One region of the Sphaerisporangium rubeum genome, then DNA from elsewhere that is predicted to be linked to it. Evidence: riboswitches for the same ligand, from Rfam matches in the RefSeq annotation. Region 1 holds a riboswitch; each other region holds the start of a gene.

Region 1 (3,269 bases):
CGCTCGGCGGGCTGTCCATACTGCGGAGGTCCGGACGACGCGTGGTCGTCCGGTTCGTCACGTGGGTACGGCGGCTGTCCGGTGCTCACCGTTTCACCTCACTTCGGCTTCGCATGCGGCAAATGTCAGACACGCATGCTGTGGTGGAGCCCAACGTAGCGACAGCGGGATCAACAGTCACCTTTCCAGCGCGTCATCCCGCCGGTCAGGGAGAGTCAGGATGGGGGTGAGAGATGGAGGAGCATGCGGGTGTTGCCCAGAGTGTTCGGTTTCACGTGCTCCAGATCGAGGAACTCCGCGACACCCTCATCGTAGGAGTCCAGCAACTCCGCGTACACCTCAGGTGACACGGGTGTGCCCTGAATCTCCGTGAATCCGTGCCGTGCGAAGAACTCCACCTCGAAGGTGAGGCAGAAGACCCGGCGCAGCCCGAGCTCTCTCGCGGTGGCGAGCAGCGCGGCCACGATGCGGTGCCCGATGCCCCGCCCTCTGTGCCGCGTGTCCACCGCCACCGTGCGGATCTCGGCGAGGTCCTCCCAGAGCACGTGCAGGGCCCCGCAGCCGACCACCTCGCCGTCCCGCTCGGCGACCCAGAACTCCTGGACGTCTTCGTACAGCGTCACCGTCGCCTTGCGCAGCAGTCGCGGCCCGTCGCCGGAATAGGACGCGACCAGCCGGCCGATGGCCCGGACGTCCGTCGCGCGGGCACGCCGGACGGCCAGTTCGCTCCCAGGTGGCACGGACGCCATGACCTGCTCCATGACCGGTCAGCGTATCCGCAGGCACCCCGCATCGCCGACGGCACCAGCCGGTGTCCGAGATAACGGACGGACCCAAATTGGCCGGCGTCCCATTCTGGTCGCGTTGGGTAGCCGGGTGAGCGCGCGACGTCGAAACGTGGCAGTACGCCGCCTTAATGCCGTTACAAGACGTCGGGACCTGCGACTTCACACGCCAAGAGATCGTAAAGTGGACGTCTTCCCAGCGTAATGCGGGTTCCGGGGGTCCGGCGGCGTGATCGTTCCGTGATCGGCCGGTTGTGATTCCTCTACAGGTTTCGTAGTTCTGGTTGAGCAGGAACCCGCGCTGCACTAGTGTCACGGCTCGATCCCGGTCATCGCCCACGGTGGCCGGACCGCCTAATCCCGGCCACATGCGACCGCCGGGAACCGGGGAACCAAAAGGCACACGCCGGGCCCGTACCGGCGGTCGCCGACCCCCCGGGGTGAATCCGAGAGGGAGGCATCGCGATCCTCCGCGACCAGTCACTCGGTAGGGCCACTCCCGCCCGAACCCGTCAGCTAACCCGGTAGGCGTCCGAGGAGAGGAGCTCGTTGGTGCACGCTGGGCGCACGCCTGGGAAGAACACGGGCCGGCACGTCCGTCCCCGCGGCCACCGGCCGCGGTCCGGCACGGCTCCGTCGAAGGCGATGGCCGCCTTGGCGGCCGGAGCGGCCCGCACGCGGCTGTCCCGCCGCGTCGCCATGCTCACCGCCGTCCTGATGGCCCTGACGTTCGGCACGCCGCTGATGTCGGCGAGCGCCGAACCGAAGCCGAGCCTGAACGAGCTCAAGAAGCAGGTCGAACGCCTCTACGAGGACATCGAGGCGCTGACCGAGCAGTACAACGGCCAGAAGGAGCGCCTCAAGCAGGCACAGCGGTCGGCGAAGCTCGCCAAGCAGACGCTGGACAAGAGCCAGGCCGACCTGGAGGAGAAGCGCCAGAAGGCCGGCGTCTACGCTCAGGACGCCTACATGACCGGCGGCATCGGCTCCTCACTGGCCCTGGCGATGTCCGGCGACCCCGACGGCTACCTCAACCGCGCGGCCACGACCTACGCTCTGCAGCTCCAGCAGGGCGAGGAGGTCTCGCTGATCACCAAGGCGATGGACAGCGCGGAGCGCGCGCGGGAGAGCGCCAAGGCCCGCGAGGCGGAGGTCAAGAAGCTCGTCGGCGAGCTCGACGCCAAGCGCGACAAGATCCGCGGCCTGGTGGGCCGCACCGAGAGCAGCCTGTTCCGCCAGGCCCGCGCGCAGGTCGCCGGCTACGGCAGGGCCACCAGAGTGGCCATCCCGATCCCCGGGGACGGCAAGGCGGCCGAGGCCGTCAGGTGGGCCCTCACGCAGCAGCTCAAGCCGTACGTGTGGGGTGCCGAGGGGCCCAACTCCTTCGACTGCTCCGGCCTGGTGATGTGGGCCTACCAGAAGGTCGGCATCAGCCTTCCGCACTACACCGGCGACCAGTGGACCGCCGGCACCCACGTGTCCCGTGAGGACATGCGTCCGGGTGACCTGGTGTTCTTCTACAACGACCTGCACCACGTGGGCATCTACATCGGCGGCGGCATGATGGTGCACGCACCGCGCACCGGTGACGTGGTGCGCGTGGCGCCGATCGGCAACCGGCCGTTCGCGGGAGCCGTGCGCATCGCCGACTGACCGCGCCGCCTGACCCGTGCGTCCGCGGCCACCCGGCCGCGGACGCACGGGTCAGATCAGCCGGCGTCTGGCGGCCCAGGCCACCGCTTCGATCGCGGTGGCCACGCCGATGCGGTCGCAGATGCCGCGCAGGCGCCGGCGCACGGTGCGGCCGCTCACGTCGAGCCGCCTGCCGACCCGGTCGACGGTGACCCCTTTGGCCAGTTCGGCGAGCAGCAAAAGATCATCGTCGGTCAGTCCCACGTCTGATCCCGTCGGAATGTCATTTCCCCGGGAAACCAGATCCGGATACGCCATCGGGTGTCCTCTCCCCCACGACGAACTCGGCAACATACTTGAATGCTTCGGCCCGCCCGTCAGGAACGGTAAACGCCACGTTGAAAGGTCGTCAAGCACTGACCGCGATACCTGTTACGTTCGTCATTGACATACCACTCCATATGTGAACTACTCATGACATGTTTACGAGCCTGTAGCGAGGTGGACACCGGTGATCAAGGGAGGGCCACCGGAGGAGGCCACGCTCAGGTGTGACGGCATGCCTGGTGGAACGGCGGATCGCGGTCACACGGCCGGGTCGGCCATGCTCGTCCCACCGTCCTGCCGGGATATGATCAGGATCCGTGCGCGCTTATTAGCCGCGAAATATGGCCCACTTTCCACAGGCATTTCCGCATGCCCGCCGCCTCGGCGATCAGCGAGGGCCGGGGCAATTGCCCGGCCCGGCCCGAGGCGTGCGCGCTATTCGACCGCCGGCGTCAGCCCACGTTGCGGTTGTAGATGAGCCGCAACCCGATGAGCGTCAGCCACGGCTCGTGCACGTCGATCGAC
Region 2 (3,269 bases), 2.6 Mb from region 1:
CCAGCTCGTGCGCGCCGAGCCGCCGGGCCGCGCGGTGGCGGTGGTGTCGGCAGACCGCGAGGTGGCCGACTCGGTGCGCCGCATGGGGGCCCGGCCGGTGCCGTCGATGCTGCTGCTGCGGCGTCTCGGCCGCGCCTGACGCAGACTTGGCCGCCGCTCTGACAGCAGTCCTGACTCGCCGTCCGGTCGCGGCGATGACGGCGGGACGACCCCGTGGTGCTCTTGGGGCGACCCTTAATCGCTGATACGGGTGTGAACTGGGGTTGCCGGGCCAAAACATTTCAGGCCTAACGCTGTCGGGGGCCTTACCGTTTCTGTAGGATCACGGCCCAGGTGTCACAGTTGTCGCACTTGAGGAGGCTGGGGTCCCCGTGACCGCGCGTGGTGTCCGGAAGCTCGGACGCGTACCGGTGACCGCTTTTCTCGTCGCCTCGGTGCTGGTGACCCAGGCGGCCGGGGCGGTGGCGGAGCCGAAACCCACCATCGCGCAGGCCAAGGCCCGGCTCGCCAAGCTGGACGCCAAGGCCGACAAGGTCGTCGACAAGTTCAACGACGCCGGTGAGAAGTACAAGGCGGCGCGCAAGGAGTACAACGCCGTCAACGGCCGCTTCAAGGCGAAGAACGCGCGGGCCGACCAGCTGCGTGAGGGCCTGGTGTCGGTCGCGGTGAGCAGCTACCAGTCGGGCGACATGCTCACGTGGCCGAACCTCGTCACCTTCGGCGACCCCGAGGCGCTGCTGGCGGGGCTCGCGTCGATCGACCAGATGTCGCAGGGCCGCTCGCAGACCCTCACCGAGTACGAGTCCACGATGAGTGAGCTCAAGGACGAGCGGGACAAGGCCAAGAGCGCCTACGATAAGGCGCTCAAGCTGCTTGACGATCTGCGCGGCCAGAAGAAGGACGTCGAGAAGCTGGTGGCCGAGCAGGAGAAGCTCCTGCGCCGTCTGAACGCCTACAACGCGGGCAATCCCAACAGCACCGGCGTCAAGTACACCGGCCCCGCCTCCGGCAACGCGCGCACGGCGCTGCAGTTCGCCTACGCGCAGATCGGCAAGCCGTACCGCTACGGCGGCACCGGACCCGGCTCCTGGGACTGCTCGGGCCTCACCCAGAAGTCCTGGGCCGCCGCCGGCGTCAGCCTGCCGCGCACCGCGGCCGCTCAGTACTCCTGGGGAGCCTCGCGGCGTGTCTCCCTGGACGCGCTCCAGCCCGGCGACCTGCTGTTCGCCTCCGGCCTCGGCCACGTCGGCATGTACGCCGGCAACGGCCAGATGGTGCACGCGCCGCGCACCGGCGACGTGGTGAAGGTCGTGCCGCTGTCCTCCTACCGGGGTATTTTCGCCGCTGTGCGGCCCTGAGCGGCTTTCTCCCGGCTGTTCACCTCACCGGGCTGATTCCCTGCGTTCCTCGCGGCCGGAACGTTCTCGCACGCCTGTATCCGTTGTCCGGGGTCTGATTTCTCGTGCGGTCGTACGCGCGCGGCCGTCCGCGATCACGTTCCAAGATCGCTAACTCCTGTGACAGGTGTGACGGGTGTGACTCGGCGACGGGTCTGTTGAAGGCGGTGTGAGACGAATCACATCTGACAGGAGAAATGGGAGATAACCAGGCAGTTTCCGTTCCGTGATCACCCCTTGATGATCTAGAGATATGCCGGGCCTTTGCCATCTGTTGGCGTTCTGTGTAGCTTCTGGGCCGCGGCGAGCACGCCATGCCGTCGCGAGAATGACCGGCCGTCCGCACGGCCGAACCCACCAAATGATCCATTGGTCGTCGATCGCGCATGTCCCGCCATTTATGGCTCGCGACTCGCTGACCAGCCGAATCCGTGCGGCAAGGAGCACGGAACCGGGGACCCAATAGACCCTTTCGCGAGGGTCAGGGGTGAATCAGTGGTTTTGCCACTGTAGGGCGACTTCCAAGCCCGAATCCGTCAGCTAACCCGGTAGGCGTAAGTGGAAGAACCTAGGAGCGATCCTGTCCAGCACCACCCCTAACCCCCGTCTGTCGCGTCTCGTTCGCCTCTCCCTCGGGGGTGTGGCCCTCACCGTCTCCGCCTCGGCGGCCGCGGTGGCGGTCCCGGCGGCGGCAGACACGGTCCCCGGCGCCGAGCAGGTCATCACACCCCCCATCACGCTCCAGGCACCCGAAGCGGCGCCGAAGAGCGTGACACCGGCCGCCAAGAAGAGCGGCAGCGCCAAGAGCGCCAAGCTCAGCAAGGCGGCCAAGCAGCGGATCAAGGCCGGCAAGGCCGTGTCCGTGGCCAAGAAGCAGATCGGCGACCCCTACCGCTGGGGAGCCAGCGGCCCGAACGCCTTCGACTGCTCCGGCCTGGTGATGTACTCGTGGCGCAAGGCCGGCGTGAAGCTGCCCCGCATCACCGGCAGCCAGTACCGCGCCGTCAAGAAGAAGGTCTCCTGGAAGAACCTCAAGCCCGGTGACCTGATGTTCTTCTCCGGCCTCGGCCACGTCGGCATGTACGTCGGCCACGGCAAGATGATCCACTCGCCGCACAGCGGCACCCGGGTGCAGATCAACAAGCTGTCCAAGTACCGCAAGGCCAGCTTCGTCGGGGCCGTCCGCCCCGGCATCTGACCTCACCCCCTGAGCGCGCAGGGCCCCGGCCACCCCCACGTGGCCGGGGCCCTCGGCGTACGAGCGTGCCAACGCCACAAAGCACCGCTTTCCGCCTTCAAAGGTATTAGGTCGGCATGACTGACCGAATCGACGGCCCGAATGAATGTCCTCGACATGGCCTGGCCTCGCGTGATGTTTCACCGAATGCCGCCGCGGACCGTTATCGCCGTTCCCTGCCTTGCCAACCCCGCGAAGTTCACCGATTCTGAGGCTCTGCTCGGTGACTGAGGGGTGGGAAATGAACGAACCCGAGGGTTCGGCCCGGAGAGCGGAAATACGAGAGGTAAAGGCCGCGGTGGAGGACGACCTCCTGGCCAGGCCGGAGATCAATGGCGTCGACATCGGGGAGAAGATCACCGGAGGAGCCCCGACGGGAACGCTGGCCATCATCGTTTACGTACAGGAAAAGAAATCACCGGAGGAACTCGAGGACGGCGAGGTGATCCCGCCGCTGATCGACGGCATACCCACCGACGTCGTCGAGGAGCGCGTCGTCCCCCATCCGGCGTTCGCCGAGGTCGCCGCGGCCGTCCCGCAGATCGACGCGGCCAAGTATCCGACCCTGCTCGGCGGCATCAGCATGGGGCCGTGCCGGTCGATCCACCTGGAGCCGCCTGACGTGCCCGCCTCCG
Region 3 (3,269 bases), 3.1 Mb from region 1:
TTGACACTGTCGACGAACTTCGCGTCCTTGACCTTGCCCTGGAACTGCTGGCCGACCTTGATGAAGTCGTCCCAGGTCTTCCACAGCTCGGACACCTTGGCCCGGTCGGTCGGCAGGCCGGCCTTCTCGAACAGGTCGGTGCGGTAGCAGATGCTCATGCCGCCGACGTCGGTGCCGAGGGCGAACAGCTTGCCGTCGGTGTTGATGCCGTTCTCCCACTTCCACGCGGGGAAGTCGGCCTGGCGGCTCTGCAGGCCGTACTCGCCGAGGTCGGCGAAGAACTGGGGACGGGCCTTGGCCAGACCCATGCCGCCCTCGTCGATGCCGACGACGTCGCCGGCACCGGTGCCGGACTGCAGCCACTGGAGCATCTGCGGCCAGTAGACGTTCTCGAAGCTGTCGGTCAGGTTGGTGTACTTGACCTGCACGTTCGGGTGCTCGGCGTTCCACTTCTCCACGGCGGCCTTGTAACCGAAGTTGGTGCCACCGCCGAAGGTCTGAAGCGTAAGGGTGATCTTCTCCGCCGGCGCGGACGCGGCGCCGCTGGCGCCGGCGTCACCTTCACCGCCACCTGAAGAACAGGCGGCGCTGGTCACGAGCGCGGCGGTCATCACCGATGCGACCGCGAGCATCCTGCCGCGGCGCATTGAGTTCATCATTCCGGACCCCTCTCAAGGTGGTTGCCCGATCATTGGGAGATGCATCGAGGGCCGGCCCCGACAGTCGGGCCCCGCGATGTGCTGGATCCCTCAAGTCGTGAACCGCGGGAGGATGGTCCCGCGGGCGAGATTTGGGAGCGCTCCCACGAAGAGTCCCCGATGGGCAACGCTGGCGTCAATATGCCGAAACCTAACTGTTACTCCTGGGGTTCCCAGAAGTGCAATATACGGTGATAACCGGCAAAAAGGCCATTGGCGGTATTGGGAGCGCTCCCATCACTACCGGACACGCGTCCGCGCGACGCGGGCACGAAGATGCCGCCGTACGGCCGGTTCGCGGGCTGGTTGGGCCGTACGGCGGCGGGGAGGGCGGGTGTCCCATGGGAGTGGGTGAGCCGGGACACCCGCCCGGTCGCGACGAGGGTCGTCCGTCAGGTCGCGTAGGCGGGGTAGCCGTAGCCGGCCACCTGGTAGGTCGGCCGGTTGCGGATCTCGACCTTCCCGTTGCCCGTGTTGCCCTCGATCGTCTCGATGGTGCCGTCGCCGTTGTCCTTGACGACGAAGCCGACGTGCTCGATGGCCTCGATGCCGCCGCCGCTCCAGGCGAAGAACGCCACAGCGCCGGGCTTCGGCGCGGAGCCGAACCGGCCCTGCGACTCGAACCACTTGGCGTGCTGCACGGTGTAGGCGTCCTGCCCCATCGTGTCCTGGATGCCGAGCTGCTCGCCGATCCACGAGACGAACATGTCGCACCACGGCGCGTTGGCGTAGTCGGAGATCTTGCCGGTGTCCCTGGCGATCGTCTCGACCGCGCGGGGACTGCTCATGTACCACGCGTGGAACTTGGTGCCGCCACCGAGGCTGTTCTCCGTGATGCCGACCTGCTTCCTCGCGAGGTCGAGCACCTGTGCGGCGGTGACCCGGGCCTCGGAGCGCGGAGCGCCGTGCGCCTCGGCCGAGGCGACCTTGGCGAGCGTGTCACCGGGAGGGGTGTCGGCGTGGGCGAGGGCGGTGCCGGTCGCCACCTGGGCGAGGATCAGCCCGCCGAGGGCCATGCCGATCACGCGATGTCGGGGGGCATCCATGAGTCGCTGCGTGAACGTTGACAATTAGGAGACTCCTTCTTCCAAAGGCGCCTACCGGGTTAGCTGACGGGTTCGGGCCTGGAAGCCGCCCTACGACGCGTCCGTGGGAAACGACGCGCCGATTCACCCCAAGAGAACCTGGGTCCCCGGCTCCGCGAGAAGCGGACTCGGCGTCCGGGGCGTACCGGCGGGAGAAGGGATCTCCGCGGCGGACCGGCCTCGCTCCGGCTGGTCTCCACCCGGCGGGATCTCCCTGACGCGGGATGTTTCCCCAGGTGAAGTCCCCCTACAGTAATACATCGGACAAAGAGGTGCAAATAGGACAAACCACTCAGGTTGCCCTATGTGGGCGACGGCAAACACCTGGTCCCTGATCGTCCCGCACCGCATGACCTTCGCCGGTTGTCCGCCGTTCACCGTACGTTACCCGCCGCTTAGGGTCCCGGCACTACGTTGCCTACGTCGTGAACGTCTCATCACCCGGCGTGGAGAGGATCGGTCGAAGCCGCGTGCGGGAGCAGGGTCCGGCCGTCGCCTGGGTGGAGTCGCCACTCCAGCTGCTCTGCGCGGTCGAGGCGCGGTACGCCGGAGTGGTGGGGCCCGATCTCCAGGTGGTGGCCAGAGGGAAGCTGCCGGGCCTGCGGGTGACCCGCACCGAGCTCGCCGCGCTGGCCCTGCCGGACGGATTGCGCCTGTCCACCGCGGGTGACCACATGCCCCGGCCGGGCCGCCGCGAGTCCTGGGTGCTGGGGGACGCCTTCTCCGGCCGTGTGCAGCTCACCTCGCTCGGCGCCGCGCCGCGCCACCTGGTGGTGGTCGACGACGGGCTCGCCACGATCCGGCTGCTCGAACTGCTGACCGCGCGTCCCGGCACGCCGCTGCTGCGGGCCAGGACCACCGCCACCTGGACGCGCCGCGCGCTCGGCGCCGCCGCCTCACTGCGGCTGCGCGCCGCCGCCAGGTCCGGCCGGCTCACGATCTTCACCGCGCTGCCCGTACCCGCCGCGCTGGCCGCGTCCGTCAGGGACACCGGAGCCGAGCTGGTCACGCACGACTTCGCGTGGCTGCGTTCCCAGCCCGCCGCCGCGCATCCCCGTCCCCCCGAGAGCACCGTCGTGCTCGGCACGTCGCTGGTACGCAACGGCCTGATCCACCGGGACCGCTACCTGTCCTGGCTCTTCGCGCTCGAAGGCCCGGTGGCGTACTATCCGCACCGGCGGGAGGATCCCGGCGATCTCGCCGCGGTGCGCGAGCATCCGGGGGTCACCGTGTACGACGGCGGCGCGCCGGTCGAGATGACGCTGCGCGACCTGCGTCCCGGCCAGCGTGTGCTCAGCCTTCCCTCCACCGCGGTGACGTCGCTGCGCGTGCTGTTGTCGGCGCGCGGCGTGCGGGTGGAGACCGTCGACGTCCCGGACGACTGGTGGACCCCATCGGCCACCGCCTCGCTCCGGTCGCACCTGCAGATGTTCGCGCACGAAAGGGCTGCTCCTTGACCCGGGTTCTCGCCGTCGCCGACTCCGAC

Evidence for each region. A riboswitch is a leader RNA that binds a small molecule or an ion and turns the genes downstream of it on or off. The one in region 1 is predicted to bind cyclic di-AMP.
Region 2: another riboswitch for cyclic di-AMP. It lies ahead of BJ992_RS33875 (C40 family peptidase); the one in region 1 lies ahead of BJ992_RS34085 (C40 family peptidase).
Region 3: another riboswitch for cyclic di-AMP. It lies ahead of BJ992_RS18085 (CHAP domain-containing protein); the one in region 1 lies ahead of BJ992_RS34085 (C40 family peptidase).

The regions. Positions count from the first base shown of each region.
Region 1 covers NZ_JACHIU010000001.1:7,347,249-7,350,517, forward strand. The annotation lists gene BJ992_RS31225 (RDD family protein) at 1-89, opposite strand, end outside; gene BJ992_RS31230 (amino-acid N-acetyltransferase) at 216-761, opposite strand; cyclic di-AMP (ydaO/yuaA leader) riboswitch at 1,127-1,332, shown strand; gene BJ992_RS34085 (C40 family peptidase) at 1,338-2,438, shown strand; gene BJ992_RS31240 (helix-turn-helix domain-containing protein) at 2,490-2,681, opposite strand; gene BJ992_RS31245 (type III pantothenate kinase) at 3,197-3,269, opposite strand, start outside.
Region 2 covers NZ_JACHIU010000001.1:4,724,458-4,727,726, reverse strand. The annotation lists gene BJ992_RS20310 (NYN domain-containing protein) at 1-139, shown strand, start outside; gene BJ992_RS20305 (C40 family peptidase) at 411-1,358, shown strand; cyclic di-AMP (ydaO/yuaA leader) riboswitch at 1,809-1,967, shown strand; gene BJ992_RS33875 (C40 family peptidase) at 2,038-2,595, shown strand; gene BJ992_RS20295 (chymotrypsin family serine protease) at 2,933-3,269, shown strand, end outside.
Region 3 covers NZ_JACHIU010000001.1:4,205,183-4,208,451, reverse strand. The annotation lists gene BJ992_RS18090 (ABC transporter substrate-binding protein) at 1-647, opposite strand, end outside; gene BJ992_RS18085 (CHAP domain-containing protein) at 1,091-1,744, opposite strand; cyclic di-AMP (ydaO/yuaA leader) riboswitch at 1,778-1,927, opposite strand; gene BJ992_RS18080 (hypothetical protein) at 2,254-3,240, shown strand; gene BJ992_RS18075 (DUF6716 putative glycosyltransferase) at 3,237-3,269, shown strand, end outside.